Regions from separate parts of the Cupriavidus sp. F041 genome, predicted to be linked through region 1. Evidence: riboswitches for the same ligand, from Rfam matches in the RefSeq annotation. Region 1 holds a riboswitch; each other region holds the start of a gene.
The links. A riboswitch is a leader RNA that binds a small molecule or an ion and turns the genes downstream of it on or off. The one in region 1 is predicted to bind glycine.
Positions count from the first base shown of each region.

Region 2: it holds a riboswitch for glycine, as region 1 does, so the genes downstream of both, ACZY0R_RS10725 (D-amino acid dehydrogenase) here and gcvT (glycine cleavage system aminomethyltransferase GcvT) in region 1, are expected to answer to the same signal.
Region 3: it holds a riboswitch for glycine, as region 1 does, so the genes downstream of both, ACZY0R_RS15985 (D-amino acid dehydrogenase) here and gcvT (glycine cleavage system aminomethyltransferase GcvT) in region 1, are expected to answer to the same signal.

Region 1 covers NZ_JBVASY010000002.1:4,096,104-4,102,299, reverse strand. Annotated here, with positions in the region: gene gcvP (aminomethyl-transferring glycine dehydrogenase) at 1-1,656, opposite strand, end outside; gene gcvH (glycine cleavage system protein GcvH) at 1,758-2,138, opposite strand; gene gcvT (glycine cleavage system aminomethyltransferase GcvT) at 2,249-3,376, opposite strand; glycine riboswitch at 3,476-3,615, opposite strand; glycine riboswitch at 3,637-3,724, opposite strand; gene ACZY0R_RS36270 (YMGG-like glycine zipper-containing protein) at 3,793-4,023, opposite strand; gene ACZY0R_RS36265 (UvrD-helicase domain-containing protein) at 4,248-6,196, shown strand, end outside.
Region 2 covers NZ_JBVASY010000001.1:2,342,570-2,348,765, reverse strand. Annotated here, with positions in the region: gene speB (agmatinase) at 1-696, shown strand, start outside; gene ACZY0R_RS10735 (branched-chain amino acid ABC transporter substrate-binding protein) at 802-1,950, shown strand; gene ACZY0R_RS10730 (MFS transporter) at 2,214-3,587, shown strand; glycine riboswitch at 3,659-3,759, shown strand; gene ACZY0R_RS10725 (D-amino acid dehydrogenase) at 3,909-5,162, shown strand; gene ACZY0R_RS10720 (serine hydrolase domain-containing protein) at 5,330-6,196, opposite strand, start outside.
Region 3 covers NZ_JBVASY010000001.1:3,472,287-3,478,482, reverse strand. Annotated here, with positions in the region: gene ACZY0R_RS16005 (IS630 family transposase) at 1-948, shown strand, start outside; gene ACZY0R_RS16000 (GNAT family N-acetyltransferase) at 967-1,215, shown strand; partial or broken gene ACZY0R_RS15995 (alpha-hydroxy-acid oxidizing protein) at 2,000-2,242, opposite strand; gene ACZY0R_RS15990 (amino acid ABC transporter ATP-binding protein) at 2,242-2,841, opposite strand; glycine riboswitch at 3,276-3,402, shown strand; gene ACZY0R_RS15985 (D-amino acid dehydrogenase) at 3,451-4,773, shown strand; gene ACZY0R_RS15980 (LysR substrate-binding domain-containing protein) at 4,871-5,794, shown strand; gene ACZY0R_RS15975 (MFS transporter) at 6,060-6,196, shown strand, end outside.

The DNA of each region.
Region 1 (6,196 bases):
CTGGTCCAGCGGCGCGAACGGGTGCACCTTGCTGAACTCGGGCCACGTCACCGGGATCATCTCGCTGGTGGCGTTGAGCTTCATGGTGCACGAGCCCAGCGGGATCATGGTGCGGTCCAGCGCCAAGTCCTTGTCGGCCAGCATGCGCAGGTAGCGCAGCATCTCGTGCTCGGCGTGATGCGTGTTGAACACCGGATGGGTCAGGTAGGCGCTCTGGCGCGCCAGGCCGGCCGGATAGGCGTCCTGCGCGGCGGCTTCCAGCGCGTCGAAATCGGGCACCGGCTTGCCGTGGGCGAAGATTTCCAGCAGGGTGACGACGTCTTCACGCGAGGTGGTTTCGTCCAGCGAGATGCCGATGCGGGTGGCGCCGGCGTGGCGCAGGTTGATGCCGCGGGCGGTTGCCGATGCGTGCAGTGCTTCCGTGTTGAAGCCGGTTTCCAGGGTCAGCGTGTCGAAATAGGCGGCGTTGGTGCGCACATAGCCGAGCTGCTCCAGGCCGCCGGCCAGCGTGGCGGTCAGGCGGTGCACGCGCTGCGCGATGCGCTTGAGGCCTTGCGGGCCGTGGTACACGGCGTACATCGAGGCCATCACGGCCAGCAGGACCTGCGCCGTGCAGATGTTCGAGGTGGCCTTCTCGCGGCGGATATGCTGCTCGCGCGTCTGCAGGGCCAGGCGATAGGCCTTGTTGCCTTGCGCGTCGATGGTCACGCCCACCAGGCGGCCGGGCATGGAGCGCTTGAAGGCATCCTTGACCGCCATATAGCCGGCGTGCGGGCCGCCAAAACCCAGCGGCACGCCAAAGCGCTGCGAGTTGCCCACCGCCACGTCGGCGCCCCATTCGCCGGGCGCGGCGATCAGGGTCAGCGCCAGCAGGTCGGCGGCAGCCACCACCAGGCCGCCGGCGGCGTGCACGGCATCGGCGATGGCGCGGTAGTCGGCGACATCGCCATTGACGCCGGGATACTGCAACAGCACGCCGAAGGCATGGGCGCCGGCGGCTTCCGAAGCGGGGCCTACCTTGACCTCGATGCCCAGCGGCAGGGCGCGGGTGCGTACCACTTCCAGCGTTTGCGGCAGCACGTCGTCGGCCACGTAGAAGGTATTGGAAGCGTGCTTGTTGACGCGCTGCAGCAGCGTCATGGCCTCGGCGGCCGCGGTGCCTTCGTCCAGCATGGACGCATTGGCGATATCCAGGCCGGTCAGGTCGGTCACCATCTGCTGGAAGTTCAGCATGGCTTCCAGGCGGCCTTGCGAGATCTCGGGCTGGTAGGGCGTGTAGGCGGTGTACCAGGCCGGGTTCTCGAAGATATTGCGCAGGATCACGCCCGGCGTCAGGGTGTTGTAGTAACCCTGGCCGATAAAGCTCTTGAGTACCTTGTTCTTGTTCGCCAGCCCGCGCAGCCTGGCCAGCGCCGCTTCCTCGGTCAGCGGCTCGGTGAACTCGCCCAGCGGCATGCCGTCGCGGCGGCGGATGGCGGCGGGGATGACGGCGTCGATCAGCGCGGCGCGGCTGTCATAGCCGAGCACCTTGAGCATGTGCTGTTGCTCGGCGGCATCGGGGCCGATATGGCGGGAGGCGAAGGCGTCGCGCGCCTCCAGTTCGGCCAGCGTGGGCCGGGCAACTTGGGCGGCAGTCATGGGCAGGGGGGCGTTCATGGCAAGGATCTCGTGGGAGCGGTGCGGCGGGTGGTCGGCCCGGCCGCGTCGCGGACAGTCTTTGTCCGTCATTCCCGTGGCGCGGGAATGACGATCTGGCATCAGGCGCCGACGTTGGCCTTGTAGGCGTCGGCCGACATCAGGCCGTTCACGTCATCGCTGTTGGCCGGCTTGAGCTTGAACAGCCAGGCGTCGAAGGCGTCGGCATTGACGCTCTCGGGCGAGGCGGCGGCGGCATCGTTGACGGCGATCACTTCGCCGGCCACCGGGGCGTAGATGTCGGACGCGGCCTTGACCGATTCCACCACGGCCAGCGCGTCGCCGGCACCGACCGACTTGCCCACTTCCGGCAGTTCCAGGAAGACGATGTCGCCCAGCGCGTCCTGCGCGTGGTCGGTGATGCCGATGGTCAGCGTGCCGTCGGCTTCGACGCGCACCCATTCATGGGACTCGGTGTATTTCAGGTCGGCGGGGAAATTCATGGGATTGCTCCAGATTCAATTTGTTATTCAGCGCCAGCCGGGCGGAGCTTCCGATACACGATGATCGATGGGTAACCGCCGGCGGGCGCGCTGTGACCGGGTGCGAGCGTTCAACTCACGAGTGCCTTGCCATTGCGCACAAACGGCAGTTTAACCACAGTCGCGGCGAGTTTGCGGTCGCGGATCTCGACCTGAACCTCGGCGCCGATGGCAACGTCGCGCGGCAGGCGGGCAAAAGCGATGGATTGGGACAGCGAGGGGCTGAAGGTGCCGCTGGTGATCTCGCCGTCGCCGGCGGGGGTGATCACCTTCTGGTGGGCGCGCAGCACGCCGCCTTTTTCGCGCAGGATCAGCCCGACGAACTGCTGGGTCTGGCCGCCGGCGACCAGCGCCGCCTTGCCGGTGAAATCGCGTTCGCTTTGCAGGTCCACGGTCCAGGCCAGGCCCGCGTTGAGCGGCGAGGTGTGGATATCCATGTCCTGGCCGTACAGGTTCATGCCCGCTTCCAGGCGAAGCGTGTCGCGCGCGCCCAGGCCGGCCGGGCGCACGCCGGCGGCGATCAGCTTTTCCCACAGGCCGGCCACGTTCTCGGCCGGCACCACCAGTTCGAAACCGTCTTCGCCGGTATAGCCGGTGCGCGCCACCATGACTTCGCCGAGCGCCGGATCCTGCACCACCACGGCGTTGAACGGCTTCAGGGATTCGCTGGGCTGCGTCGAGGGAAAGGCGCTCCACACCTTGGCGCGGGCGTTCGGGCCCTGCACGGCGACGATGGCCAGCGGGGCCACGCCGTCGGGCGCGTTGTCGTGGCGGCGCGGCGTGATGCTCACGCCGCTATTGGTGGCGGCGTTGCGTGCGGCGATCCATTCGATATCGTTGTTGGCGGTGCCGGCGTTCACAACCAGGCGGAAGTGGTCCTCGGCGAAGAAGTAGACAATCAGGTCGTCGATGACGCCGCCCTTTTCGTCGAGCATGCAGGAGTACAGCGCCTTGCCCGGCGTTTGCAACTTGTCCACATTGTTGGCTAGCAGGCCGCGCAGGAAGGCACGCACATGCTCGCCATTGAGATCGACCACGCACATGTGGGAGACGTCGAACATGCCGGCGTCCGTGCGCACGGCGTGGTGTTCCTCGATCTGGGAGCCGTAGTTGACCGGCATGTCCCAGCCGCCGAAGTCGACCATGCGGGCGCCGAGGGCGCGGTGGATAGCGTTGAGGGGCGTGGCCTGGAGCGTCATGGAATCCTCGGGGGAAGGCTAATCTCGGTTCGAAAACGAAAAAAGGGCCATCCGCCGCAGGATTCGGCGCGCAATAGCGCTGCCAGATCCGCTGCGGCGGATGACCCCTCTGTCCTCGATACCTGAGAGATTACAAGGCGGCCCCGTTAAACCAGGACCCAGGCCTTGCGCGCCCCTTCGGTGGGCACGCTCACCATTCATCAAGCAAATGGCGGGTGCCGCTCTCCAGAGTACGGCTTGCATCGTGTGCATGTTGCAAGCCGATCCGACCAGTCCATGGTGCCTGAGAGTTTTCGGGTGATACCCCTTCGGCGGCGCAAGCTTCGCGCGCTCTCCCGGTCGGATGCGCGCAATTTACGGGAGCGTCCTGGCTTTGTCAACGCATCCGGCTGGGGCCGCCATCCTGCTGCGGCGCACTACCGCCTGTGATGATTGTCGGTCGTGACGTTACCGATCACACCGCCTACGGCGGCGCCGCCCAGGGTGCCTAGTGCGTCACCGCCAGTCAGCACGGCACCGCCTACTGCACCGACGCCAGCACCGATCGCCGTATTGCGCTGCTTTGGCGTCATATCGGCGCAACCCGCCATGCTGGCTACCGCGATACCGATCAGGACCGCCTTGCTTAAGGAATGCAGGGTGTTCATGATTCCCTCCAACGTATCGTGAAGTGCATCCCGCACGGGGCATACTCGTGCCGGACATAAAAATTAGACGGGCCAGGAGGTTCGCGGCTCCCGGGCTTACGAAGTGTTACCGGCTCCGTGATGGCCACTTCCTACTTGGGGCGGGGCCAATGCCGCGTGTTAACATCCAGCCTCCGCCCAGCAATCGCGCATGCCGCGTTGCGCATCCGTCACCCCCGCCTCGCATGACCCACGGACTCAATCCTGCCCAATCCGAAGCCGTCCGCTATCTCGACGGCCCCTGCCTCGTCCTGGCCGGCGCCGGTTCGGGCAAGACCCGGGTGATCACGCAGAAGATCGCCCACCTGATCGAGGACAAGGGCTTCCAGCCCAAGCACATCGCCGCGGTGACCTTTACCAACAAGGCCGCCAAGGAGATGCAGGAGCGTATTGCCAAGCTGATGGAAGGCAAGACCACGCGCGAGGGCAAGCGGATTCCGATCAAGCAGATCACCGTCAGCACCTTCCACTCGCTGGGCGTGCAGATCCTGCGCGCCGAGGCCGAACACGTAGGCCTGAAGCCGCGCTTCTCCATCATGGATTCGGACGATTGCTTCGGCATGGTGCAGGAGCAGCTCGCCAGCACCGACAAGAAGCTGATCCGCAACGTGCAGAGCACCATCTCGCTGTGGAAGAACGGCATGGTCGATCCCGAGACCGCCATCGCCCAGGCCGAGAATCCCGACGATCATCAGGCGGCGCTGATCTACCGCAACTACGTGGCCACGCTGCACGCCTACCAGGCGGTGGATTTCGACGACCTGATCCGCCTGCCGGCCGAGCTGTTCGCGCGCAACGAAGAGGTGCGCATGCGCTGGCAGAACCGGCTGCGCTACTTCCTGGTGGACGAGTACCAGGACACCAACGCCTGCCAGTACCAGTTGCTCAAGCAGCTCGCCGGCGGCTCGCACCTGCGCGCGCCGGCCTTCACCGCGGTGGGCGACGACGACCAGGCCATCTATGGCTGGCGCGGCGCCACGCTGGACAACCTGAAGCTGCTGCAGACCGATTTCCCCGACCTGAAGGTGGTCAAGCTGGAGCAGAATTACCGCTCCACCGTGCGCATCCTGGAAGCGGCCAACTCGGTCATCTCCAACAATCCCAAGCTGTTCGACAAGAAGCTGTGGAGCGAGCACGGCATGGGCGACCCCATCGCCATCAACCCGATGAACGATGAGGAGCACGAGGCGGAATCCGTGGTGTTCCGCCTGTCGGCGCACAAGTTCGAGCGGCGCGCGCAGTTCCGCGACTACGCCATCCTGTACCGCGGCAACCACCAGGCACGCCTGTTCGAGCAGATCCTGCGCCGCGAGCGCATTCCCTATGTGCTGTCGGGCGGGCAGAGCTTTTTCGACAAGGCCGAGATCAAGGATATCTGCGCCTACCTGCGCCTGATCGCCAACCCGGATGACGATCCCGCCTTCATCCGCGCGATCACCACGCCCAAACGTGGCGTGGGCAACACCACGCTGGAAGTACTGGGCACCTTCGCCGGCCAGGCCAAGGTCTCGCTGTTCGAGGCGGCCATGATGGGCGGCATCGAGGGCAAGCTGCAGCCGCGCCAGCTGGAGCCGCTGCGCGTGTTCTGCGAGGCGATGGTGCGGCTGGCCGGGCGCGCGGCCAGCGACCCCGCTACCGAAGTGCTGGACGACCTGATGGAAGGCATCCACTACGAAGCCTACCTCTACGACACGTTCGACGAACGCCAGGCGCAATCGCGCTGGACCAACACGCTGGAATTCCTCGACTGGCTCAAGCGCAAAGGCACCAAGCCCGAGGCCACGGGTGAGGGCGAAGCCACCGGCTTCGACACCGCCGACGGCTTTGGCGATGAAGGCAAGAACCTGCTGGAGCTGACGCAGACGGTGGCGCTGATGAGCATGCTTGAAGGCCGCGAGGAAGATCCCGACGCCGTGCGCCTGTCCACGCTGCACGCCTCCAAGGGGCTGGAGTATCCGCACGTGTTCCTGGTCGGCGTGGAAGAGGGCATCCTGCCGCACTGCCGCGAAGACGAGGACATGACCGACGAGAAGATCGAAGAGGAGCGCCGGCTGATGTATGTGGGCATCACCCGCGCCCAGCGCAGCCTGCATATCAGCTGGTGCAAGAAGCGCAAGCGCGCGCGCGACACCTA
Region 2 (6,196 bases), on a different contig from region 1:
ATTGGCGACGCCGATATGGTGCACACCAATACCGAGAAGTGCCATGCCAACATCGAATACGGGGTGCGCAAGATCCTGAAGGCCGGCGCGCTGCCCGTGGTGCTGGGCGGCGATCATTCGATCAATATCCCGTGCATCGCGGCCTTCGAAGGCCAGGAGCCGTTCCACGTGGTCCATATCGACGCCCATCTGGACTTTGTCGACGAGCGGCATGGCGTGCGTCACGGTCACGGCAACCCCTTGCGCCGCGCCGCGGAGAAGAGCGTGGTCAGCGGCATGACCCAGATCGGCATCCGCAATGTGTCCTCTACCGCACGCGAGGGATATGCCCAGGCGCGCGAGATGGGGTCGGACATCATCTCGGTGCGCCAGCTTCGCAAGCTCGGTATCCAGGGTGTGCTGGACCGCATCCCGAAGGGCGTACGCTATTACCTGACTATCGACATCGACGGGTTCGACGTCTCCATCGCGCCGGGCACGGGTACCCCGAGCCATGGCGGGCTGACTTACTACGAGGGTCTTGAATTGTTCGCTGGCCTGGCCGAGCAGGGCGACGTGGTGGGTATTGACCTGGTAGAAGTCGCTCCCGACTACGACCATACGGGATCCACCGCCATCCTCGCCGCGCAGCTTTTGCTTAACACGATCGGCCGGGTGATGCATCAGCGCAAGGTCAAGCGCGCCGCTGCGCGCTGAGCGCGAAACGGGCCGCGCCATCATCAAGCATGCCGTCGTCGTTACATGGCCACGCAGCGCGCTGTTCACCGGCGTCGCGCGAAATGGCAAAAATGGGGAGCCGCAATGTTTCGTCAATCTCGTTTCTGGACTGGCCTGGCCGCCGGCGTGCTGGCGTGCCAGTTGCCGTCCTTCGTCATGGCTGCGGAGCAGCAGGTCGTCAAGGTCGGCCTGACCGGCCCACTGTCCGGCCCGCAAGCCGCAATTGGCAAGGACAATGAAAACGGCCTGCGCATGGCCATCGATCAACTGAATGCACAAGGCGTTGTCGTCAACGGCAAAGCCGTGCGCTTTAGCCTGGTCTCCGAGGACGACGCGGCAGATCCGCGCACCGGCATGTCGGTTGCCCAGCGCCTGGTGGACGGGGAAGTGAAGGTGGTGTTCGGGCCGTTCAATTCGGGCGTCGCCATCCCGATCTCCCGCTTGCTGGACCAGGCCGGGATAGTGATGGCGACGGTGGCTTCGAACCCCGCAATCACCCAGTCCGGGTACACCTATATCTTCCGGATCTCGGCCAATGACAGCCAGCTTGGCAAGCGCATGGGCGAGTTTGCTTCAGCCAAACTGCGCGCCAGGCGTTTCGCGGTCATCGACGACCGGACAGCCTATGGCCAGGGCGTGGCGGACGAGTTCGTCAAGGCGGCCAGGGCGGAAGGCATCGAGATCGTTGCGCGCGAATTCACCTCGGACAAGGCCGTGGACTTCGTCCCGATCCTGACCCGGATACGCGGCATGAAGGTGGACGGCATCTTCTATGGTGGCTACTACTCGCAGGCCGGACCGCTGCGCAGCCAGATGAAACGGCTCGCCATGACCAACGCCTATCTGCTCGGTGGCGATGCGATGTGCAATATCGAACTGGCCAGGCTGGGGGGCGATGCCGTGGACGAGCATGTGTACTGCCCGCAGGGTGGCCCCGTGCTCGAGAACACCGGCCCGGGGCGTCAATTCAAGACCGACTACAGGAAGCGCTACAACACAGATCCGCTCACCTACAGCGCCTCCCTCTATGACGGCCTCAGGCTGGTAGCCCAGGCGATGAAGGCAGCCAACTCGGTCGAGCCGGCGCAATACCGTGCCGCGCTGGCGGGCATCGATATGCAGGGAGTGGCCGGCCGATATCGCTTCGACCCCAGCCGTGACCTGCGGGATTCGCCGATCACCATCTACACCTACCGCAACGGCGCCCAGGTGCCACTGCCGCAGGACAGGTAGCGCCAGTTGGCTAGCCTGCCTCGTTGGCAGGCACGACATAGCCGCCTCGGGATTCTTTTTTTGTCGAAGGATCGGCGATCCGCCGTACCGCTGCGCCTTCTTGCCCTGCATAAGGAGTTCAACACCCCTGTATTACTCACAGAGCAGACCCACAAAACACACCACAAGACACATCACAAGACTGGTTTCCCCGTTGCACGCGGCAAAGGCCCATGCCCGGACAGACGTAGCGCGACCAGGACAAAAAAATTCGGAGACAGCGTATGAGCAACACAAAATCCTTGCGCGGCATGGAGCCGTTACCAAGCGGCAGGCACCGCCCGGGACACCCAGCGAGCCAGGCCCGCAGCGGCCCTGTGGATGCCGACACCAGGCAGGTACTGCGCCGCGCTACCGCGGCGGGCTTTATCGGCACCTTCATCGAATGGTTCGACTACGCCGCCTACGGCTTTCTTGCAACGGTCATCGCGGTAGTGTTCTTTCCCAAGAGCGACCCGACCACCAGCCTGATGGCTACCTATGCCGTATTCGCGCTGTCCTTCGTCGTGCGTCCGATCGGAGGGGTGATCTGGGGGCATTTCGGCGACAAGTTCGGCCGGCGCAATACGCTGTCGCTGTCGATCATGATCATGTCCTGCTCTACCTTCCTGATCGCCTTCCTGCCGACTTATGGGCAGGTGGGCCTGTGGGCGCCGGTACTGCTGCTTGTCATCCGGCTCGTCCAGGGTTTCTCGGCTTCTGGCGAATACGCCGGCGCCTCGGCGTTTCTTGCCGAATATGCCCCAAACCGCAAGCGCGGGCTCTACACCAGTGTCATTCCCGCCGCTGAAGCCGCCGGCCTGCTCTTCGCATCGCTGTTCGTCGCCGGGCTGCATACGGTGCTGACCTCCGGGCAGTTGCTCGAATGGGGCTGGCGCGTGCCGTTCCTGCTGGCCGCCCCCTTTGGGCTGGTTGGCCGTTACATCCGTCTTCAACTAGAGGACACGCCGAAGTTCGTCGCGATGGAGCAAGCCAATCACGCACCGCAGGCGCCGCTGCGCGAGCTGCTCACCTCGCATCGCCGCACCATGCTGGTCGGCTTCGGCGTGACCTGCCTTAACGCCGTCGGCTTTTACCTGTTGCTCAGCTATATGCCTGTGTACCTGTCAAAGGAACTCGGCATGAGCGACTCGGTTTCCTTCCTGGTGTCTACCGTATCGCTGGCCAGCTATGTGCTGATGATTTTCGTGATGGGCTTGCTTTCCGACCGGTTCGGGCGGAAGACGATGCTGGTTTCCGCCTGTATCCTGTTTGCGCTCTTCACGGTGCCGCTGTTCCATTCATTGTCGAGCGCCGGCATTGTCGGCATCTTGCTGATCCAGGTGGCGCTGGGCGCCTTTCTCACCATCAACGACGGCACGCTGCCGTGCTTCCTGTCGGAGAGTTTCCCGACCCGTGTGCGATATAGCGGATTTGCACTCTGTTTTAACAGCGCGAACGCCCTGTTCGGCGGCACCGCCCCCCTGGTTGCGACCTGGCTGATCAGCGCCACGGGCAATAAGCTCGCGCCAGCCTGGTACCTGGTCGGGGCCGCGGTGGTGTCGCTGATTGCCATCCTGGCCAGCCGCACGCCCTCGGGCGGTGCGTTACCGGACTGAGCAAGCAAGCCAAGGGATCGCAGCTTGAAGCATAAGCGGAGATCCCGGGCAGCGCGGACGCAAGCCGGCTGCAAGACGACGCAGGAGAGACCGGCGGTGGCTGCGTGCCATCACCGGCGCCGACGGAGCAACCACCCCGGAAACTCTCAGGCAAAAGGACTGTGGCGTCGATTTAAAAATCTGGAGAGTGGCGTTCCAAGGAATGCCCACCGAAGGGGACGGCACCGGTCACCGGCCGATGCCAAAGCTCTCAGGTACCGGGACAGATGGGGTAGGAAGCCGAGGATTCGGCCATCGCTTTGCCTGACAGAGGACCCTGCCATGTCTCAGATCATTGTCATCGGCGCCGGCATTACCGGCGTCACCACCGCCTACACACTGTCGAAACTCGGTTACGAGGTGACCGTCGCCGACCGCCATCTCTATCCCGCCATGGAGACGTCGTTCGCCAACGGCGGCCAGCTCTCCGCCTGCAACGCGGAAGTCTGGAACAGCGCGGGAACGATTCTCAAAGGCCTGAAGTGGATGCTGAAACGCAACGCGCCGCTGCTGGTGAACCCGAAGCCGTCGTGGCACAAATACTCGTGGATGGGCGAGTTTGCATCGAACATCGCGCATTATCGGGAGAACACCATCGAAACGGCGAAGCTGGCCATTGCCGCCCGCCAGCATCTCTTTGCCATGGCCGAGCAGGAGAATATCCAGTTCGACCTGGAGCGCCGCGGCATCCTGCACTTCTATCACGACAAGGCCGCTTTCGAGGCCGCGGGCAGGACGAACGCGCTACTCGTGGCAGGCGGACTGGAACGCTTTGCAGTGTCACCGCAGGAGATCAGGGCAATCGAGCCAACGTTGCAAGGCGATTACTTCGGCGGATTCTTCACGCCATCCGATTCGACCGGAGATATCCATAAGTTCACGCGCGGCCTGGCGCTCGCTTGCGAGCGGCGCGGCGTGCGCTTCCTGCAAGGCACGGACGTGCGAACTATCGACTTATCCGCCAGCGGCGTGCGTATCGGCCTGCAGGCGGTGGACGGCGCGGCGTCGCCATCGGCAAACGCGAGCGCAGCGTTCGATATCGCCGGCGATGCGCTGGTGGTTTGTGCCGGCGTGGGCAGCCGGCATATTGCCGGCATGCTGGGTGACAGGATCAATGTCTATCCGGTCAAGGGCTACTCCATCACGGTGCATCTGGACGATGCCGACAGCGTGGCGAACGCACCGTGGGTCAGCCTGCTCGACGAAAGCGCAAAGATCGTGACGAGCCGGCTCGGCAAGGACAGGTTCCGCGTGGCAGGCACCGCGGAATTCAATGGCCAAAATCGCGACATCCGAGCCGATCGCATCGAGCCTCTCGTGTCATGGACGCGGCGCAATTTCCGCATCGATACCTCCCGCGTAGTGCCGTGGGCGGGACTTCGCCCGATGATGCCGGACATGATGCCGCGCGTGGCAAAGGGGCGGGCGCCACGGGTGTTCTACAACACGGGCCACGGCCATCTTGGATGGACGTTGTCTGCTGCAACGGCGGCGGCGATCGGCACGACCATCTTCGAGAGCTATCCCGTTGGGTAGGAGGCCGGTACTGCAAGACAAGTGACGCGCGCGTTCGTAGGCCCTCTGAATATCGCGCAGACCTGGCGCGCGGGATCGGGAACGCCCTGAGTAGGGTCGCGCCAAGGCAGGTATCCCGCCCTGGCGCCGCCGCCTGTTCCCCGGATCCGTGAGTGAGCTACATGCTCCTACCAGTCGCCATAGGTCGATACGATGCCACGCGGCAGCGCGTCGCGTTCCGCACCAAGGTGGGCGCCGCTCGCGTCGCCCGAGGCATCCTTGCCGACGGCGGTATGCACCACCACCAGGTTCAATGCGGGATCTACGAAGATGGCCTGCCCGTAGACACCCAAGAGGGCAAACCGGCGGTGACTGCCGGGCAGGATCCAGGTTTGCAGGCCATAACCGTAGTAGGTGCTGCCGTGGTACCGCATGTTCCCTGGCCGAAATGCTTCGGGTTGCCGTGCCGCATCCGTCATCGCGAGCAGGTGGTCGCGTGATACCACGGCGGTGCCCCTCACCAGGCCATCCGTCGCCATCATCAGGCCCAGGCGAGCGTAGTCGTGCAGCGTGGCATTGAAGGCGCCTTGCGCGAATTCCTCCTGGTCGACCGGGTTCACCAGCCAGGTCGCCAGCGCTTGGGCCCCTATCGGCTTCCATAGCTTCTCATCGACGTAGTCGCAGAGCGTGCGGTTCGTGGCACCGCGCACCACCAGCCCCAGGATTTGGGTCTGGGCCCCGGCATAGTTGAAGCGCTGCCCTTCGGGTTCGCTGCGTGCCGTGATCAGTCGAGCGGCCTGGGCAACACCGACCCGGCGCACGGCTTCGTTGAACCTGGCCCGATCGTCCTGCCCCGAGTAGTCCTCGATATACCGGGCGCCTGAGGACATGCGCATCAGATTCACGATCCGGGTCTGTCCGTACAGCGTGTCCTTGAGTTGGGGTACGTAGGTCTCGGCGGTGTCATCAAGGGAGCGGATGAAGCCTTCTTCCTGCGCCTTGACGATGGCCAGCGCGGTAATCGTCTTGGCCATCGAGTTGGAGAGCATCCGCAT
Region 3 (6,196 bases), on a different contig from region 1:
CCCGAGGACGTGGCCAAGTCCTTTGGCATGCATCGTTCCTGGGCCTTCCGATGTCGCGCTATGACCATGGGCCGCGGCAAGGGCTTGCAGGCTTTGCGCTCAACCAAAGGTAGTGGCAGGCCACGCAAACTCACGAACAGCCAAGAAGCCCAGGTGTTTCGCTGGATCAATGGCAAGAATCCGACGCAATACGGTTTTGACTTTGGTTTGTGGACGCGCCAGATTGTTCAGTTGTTGGTGGAAGAAAAATTCGGAGTGGATCTGTCCTTGGCTAGCATCGGTGCGCTTCTGGCGCGCAGGGGACTGACGCCGCAAAAGCCACTGCAACGCGCCTATCAACGCGATCCAATGGCCGTTGAGACATGGCGCAAGGAGACCTTTCCTGCCATCGCGAAGGCGGCAAAGGCACAGAAGGCTGACATTTTCTTCTGGGACGAGTCTGGCTTTCGTGCCGACACCGTGCATGGCAAGACATGGGGTGCGCGTGGCAAGACCCCGGTGATCGATCGGCCGGGGCAGCGCCAGAGCATCAGTGCCGCGTCGGCGGTCAACTCCAAGGGGGCCTTCTGGTTCGCCACCTACAAAGGCGGTCTGACGGGAGAGCTGTTCGTCGAACTCCTCAAAAAGTTGATGCGCGGGCGAAAAAACAGCGTGCACATGGTGGTCGATGGACTGCCCGCGCACAAGAAGGCATGCGTGAAGCGCTACGTTCAATCGACAAAGGGCAAGCTCGCATTGCACTTCTTGCCTGGCTACTCGCCCGACCTTAATCCAGACGAGTTGGTGTGGAGTCATACCAAGCGCACAGGTGTGGCACGCAGGCCTCTTCGTAAAGGTGAGGACCTGCAACAAAAGGTTAACGAACAGCTTCAAACCGTGGCGGAAAACCCGACGCTTGTACGCTCATTCTTCCGCCATCCTTCTGTCGCATATATTTCTGACTGCTGAGCAATTATCATCCGGTCCGTGGCAGTGGAGTCCGGCTATCGAGATAGGGGCGTCGCGAGCCGCCTCGTAGAAAAGCTTCTCGTGCGCGCCCGCGGCACTGAAGTCCGACATGCTTTTCTCTTGTCTGCATCGGCTCCCGCCTATTTCGCGCGCTGGGGTTTCTGCCACATCCCGTTCGATAAGGCTCCGCCTGAAGTCCAAGCCTCACGGGAGTTCCGCAATGCTGCACAAAGCTCAGCGCTATGCATGTACTGCGAGCTCAAGTAGGCATGCAACGCGCGCCTGACGCGTGAAGGACCTTGCCTCGCTCAATGGCCCCGTAGGCGCTTGCTGCCAGAAGAAAATTCAGTGCACGTTCGCGCACAAAAAAAACCACGTCGCCGGAAACTGGTGACACGGTGGCCGCAGGACTATATCGCGAGTCCATGCAGAATTAAAAATTCTTAATCTGAGAATTAAATAGATTTTTCCGGCTTATCTCTTGGCCATTGTGACCCTCACCACCCATGGCATGGTAGGTGGTCGGCAAGTCGCCATGACACAGCGCTAAGGTTAACCCGCGCCCCACTGATATCCGTCTTTTTCGGCACTCACCTGACTCCAAATTGTCATCTAGGTCCAGTTAAATACGCGAGCGGTTATTTGCAACGTCATCGGCGAGTTCATCGCCGCTAGTGGCCAGCAAGACTCTGGCATGTTTGCCAAAACAAAAAAGAACGCCCGTTCGCGAGATACCGCCAAGCGAAACGAGGCATAGAAAAATTTGAAGGTCAATATGCATCAAGCTCTCGCTTCTCCCGTGGTCACGAACGACGCGTCGCTAGCCGGCGCTCGCAGTGGGAGAAGGACTCGCTGGACTGTCTCGGCCGGCATCAAGGCCCTGCGCCACGAAGCGGCAAGCCTGCGCGCAACTGCTCAGGCAAGGATGACCCTTGCCGGCACTTGTGTTGGGCTCTGCGACCCTAGCGACTTGCTGCAGCGGGCCGCGATTCTCGACAGGGGCGCTGACGTTCTGGCGCTGACCGACTGGACCTGAGTCAGTTCGCTTTCTTTATCGTCGCCCGGGCAGTAAGCGATGGTGGTAAGGCGACTCCGTCGCGTCCAGTTGGGAAAGGGAATTGATGCCAAGCATTGCCATGTCCCGCGAGACTTCCGCCTTCAGCAACTCAATGGCGTGGGTGACGCCGGCCTCACCGGCAATGGCGGCTGCGTATGCGAATGGCCGGCCGACGAATACGAACTTGGCACCGAGGGCAATGGCCTTCAGAATATCCGTTCCGCGGCGGATGCCAGTTAGTGCGAACGGCGGTCGGAAAGGAACGCTTTCGCTCTGGGATGTTGCGGCGACGAGAAGAATGCTGACGGAGCCGCCTCTTCGAGAATGGCACCCCGGTCCATGAACCAGACGCGGTCTGCGACTTCTCGGGCGAAGTTCATCTCGTGGGTGACACAGACCATTGTCATGCCGTCCTTAGCCAAGCCTTTCATGACGTTCAGCACCTCTCCCGCCATCTCCGGGTCCGGCGCACTCGTAGGCTCATCAAACAGCATGACGGGTGGGTCCATCGCCAACGCGCGTGCGATGGCGACCCGCTGTTGCTGCCCACTGGAGAGCTGCTGAGGATACGCTTCAGCCTTGTGGCCAAGACCGACGCGTTCGAGCAGCGCGAGCGCCTTTTGCTTCGGCTCACTCTTGCTCTTCGACGCGACCTTTGTCGGTGCGAGACAGATGTTCTCGCTCACGGACAAATGCGGGAAGAGATTGAACTGCTGAAAAACAAAGCCAACGTGGCTGCGGAATTTATTGATGTTCAGTGATGGCGCGTGAATATCTTGCCCATCGAGTGTGATACTGCCCTTCTGGATTTCTTCCAGGCGATTCAGCTTTCGCAAAGCTCAAGCAATTCCTGGCCTTTTCTTGTCGCGCAATGAAGCCGAAAGGTCCACGTCGGGTTGGAGCGTGACCTGCGGATACGCTCCTTTTAGTTTCCTTACGAGGCTGGGGAACCATGTCAGTGCGATTAGCTCCGTGAGTCCGATATGACGCACTCGCGCAACTTGCCGGGCGGATGCCCGGATTTCCTCCAGCGGTACGGCGCGCGGCTACTTCAAACGTTTAAGAATCGGCGACTCCAGAAGGAGATGCTACAAAACGCTGCTACATCGGCGGGCGGGCCCGACGCCCGCTACCTATACTGCCCTTGCAGTCTCCCCGCCACGCGTGCTATGGTGCGGCTTCCAGGAGAACGAGGCGCCCCCCGTCATATCAGGTTGGGCGTTTCTACCGAAGGCGTACCCCTGAAACGCTCAGGTGCAGAAGACTGGAAACCGATAAAACTGGAGAGCGCCGGACCGGACCACCAAGCGTGGCGCGGCATGCGGCCGCCGAAGGGGCAAGCCGGCACCCGTGGTGGGTGCGGCGAATCTCTCAGGCAAAAGGACAGTGGGGGCAGACAGGCCAGATGGCCTGTCTGCCCCTTTTTGCTGTCCGGAGCCTGAAGAATGAAAGTCATCGTGATGGGAGCCGGCGTGATCGGCGTCGCTTCTGCGTGGTACCTGGCCAAGGCCGGGCATGAGGTGGTGGTGCTGGAGCGCAATGCGGGCGCCGCCCGGGAAACCAGTTTTGGCAACGGCGGCCAGATCTCGGTCAGCCATGCCGAGCCATGGGCCAACCCGGCCGCGCCGCTGAAGATGCTGCGCTGGCTGGGCCGGGAGGATGCGCCCCTGCTGTTCCGCCTGCGCGCCGACCCGGCGCAATGGTCATGGGGCCTGAAGTTCCTGCGCGAGTGCACGGCTAAGCGCTCCACCCACAATATGATCCAGTTGCTGAACCTGGGCACGTACAGCCGCGCCAGCCTGCAGGCCCTGCGCGAGGAAACCGGCATCGAGTATGACCACCTGACGCGCGGCATCCTGCATTTCTACACCAGCCAGAAGGAGTTCGACGCGGCCATCGAGCCGGCGCGCATCATGCGCGAACTGGGCTGCGAGCGCCGCGTGATCGGGCCCGACGAAGTCGTACGCCTGGAACCGGCGCTGGCCAATATCGCGCCGCGCCTGGCTGGCGCCACCTATACCAGCGAGGACGAATCCGGCGACGTGCACCGCTTCACCACCGAGCTGGCGGCCAAGTGCGAGGCGCTTGGCGTGCGCTTCCGCTACGGCGTACGGGTGCAGCGCCTGCATGCCGATGGCGGCAGGATGCGCGGCGTGGAGATCGCCGATGAAACCGGCGGCTACCAGATCGAAAGCGCCGATGCCTATGTGCTTGCGCTGGGCAGCTTCAGCCCGATGCTGGCGCGCCCGCTGGGGGTGAAGCTGGATATCTATCCCGCCAAGGGCTACTCGGTGACGCTGCCGGTGCTCGACCCCGCGCGCGCGCCCAGCGTGAGCCTGACCGACGACGAGTACAAGCTGGTGTTCTCGCGCTTTGGCGACCGCCTGCGCGTGGCGGGCACCGCCGAACTCAATGGCTATGCGATGGACCTGAACCCGGTGCGCTGCGATGCCATCGTCAAACGCACGCTGGACGTGTTCCCGGGCATGAGCCGTCCTGAACTCGCTCGCTTCTGGACTGGCCTGCGCCCCGCCACGCCGGGCAACGTGCCGTATATCGGTGCCAGCGGGATCGACGGCCTCTACCTCAACACCGGCCACGGCACGCTGGGCTGGACGCACGGCTGCGGCTCGGGCCGCGCCATTGCCGACATCATCAGCGGTTATGTGCCGGAAGTGGACTTTGCCTTCAGCGGCGAGCTGCCGGTGCACAAGGGCCCACGGGCGCTTTCCGTGGCGGCAAGTCCGGCCGGCGTAACGGCCCACTGAGCGCGAACTGCGGCGCTCGTTACTGCGCCCTGCGCCCGGCCACCTGCGCCGGGCGCTTTGCCGTTACCATGTGCGTCCACGACCCCGCAGGCTCCCCATGAAGCTTAACCAGTTGCGTGCCCTGGCCGCCATCGCTGACACCGGCAGCATCCAGGAAGCCTCGCGCATCCTTCACCTGACGCAGCCCGCGCTGAGCAAGGCCATCAAGGAACTGGAGAGCAGCGTCGGCGCCACCTTGTTCGTGCGTTCGAGCAGGGGCGTGCGCCTCACCCCCCATGGCCAGCGGATGGTCACGCATGCCCGGCTGATCAGCGAGAACGTGCGGCGCGCGCGCGAGGACCTGGAAGACATGATGGGCAGCGTGGTCAGCGAGATCACGGTTGGCGTGACGCCGGTCACGGCGGTGATGCGGCCGATGGCGGCCTGCCTGAGCACCTTCCGGCGCGAGTTTCCCAACGCCCGCCTGCGCGTGCAGGAGATGCGACCGACGCAGTTGCTGGAGCACCTGCGCGAGGGCACCATGGACTTTGCGGTGACATCCCAATTGCTGCCGGCAGACCGCGGACTGGATTGCACCCAGGCCTGCCGCCTGCCGACCATCATTGCCGCGCGGCGCGGGCATCCGCTGCGCGCGGCCCGCTCGGTGCGCTTGCTGCAGCAGGCCGACTGGCTGGTGCTGGACCCGCTCTCCGACACCAGTTCGCCCTTTCATCAATTGTTCGCGGGCAATGGCCTGGCGCCCCCCGCGCGGGTGATCGAGTGCACCTCCATGGGACTGGCACTGGAACTGTGCTGGAAGGCGGATACCCTGATCCTGCTTTCCAGCGAATCGCGCGGCAGCAAGTTCGTCACGGACAATATGGACTTCATCGAGGTGGAAGAGCCGGTGCCCGAGCGCACCATCTCCCTGGTCACGCGCGACCGGCACGTGCTGACCTGGGCCGCGGCTCGCCTGCACGATGCCATGCTGGAAGCGCTTTCCGGTGACTCCCCGGCGCTGGGCGGCGCGGCCGCCCCCTGAACTGGCCTGCGCCTGCGCCGTTGCATGGACGCGCGTAAGCTGCCCCCCCGCCGGCTTGCGCGGCACCCCTCCCCCCTTTGAGCATCGCCCGCCATTCCCGATGGCTGGCGCCCATGCCCGCCTATTCCCGCCTATTCCAGATTCTCATACCCATGAAAAAAAGCGAAGTGCTTATCCGGCGCCTCGCTCTTACCATGCCAGCACACCACTAGAGACGGCGCCGCGCCGCAACCGTCCCGAGCCAATCCCACCCGAGGAGGAAAGCATGACACACGCGCCTACCGCGCTATCCAGCCCCGCCGGCACGGCATCCGCCGCCGCCCCCACCGCGGCCCGCCCGCATTCGCACTGCGCCATCGTCGCCGCCGCGATCGGCAACGGGCTGGAGATCTACGACTTCAC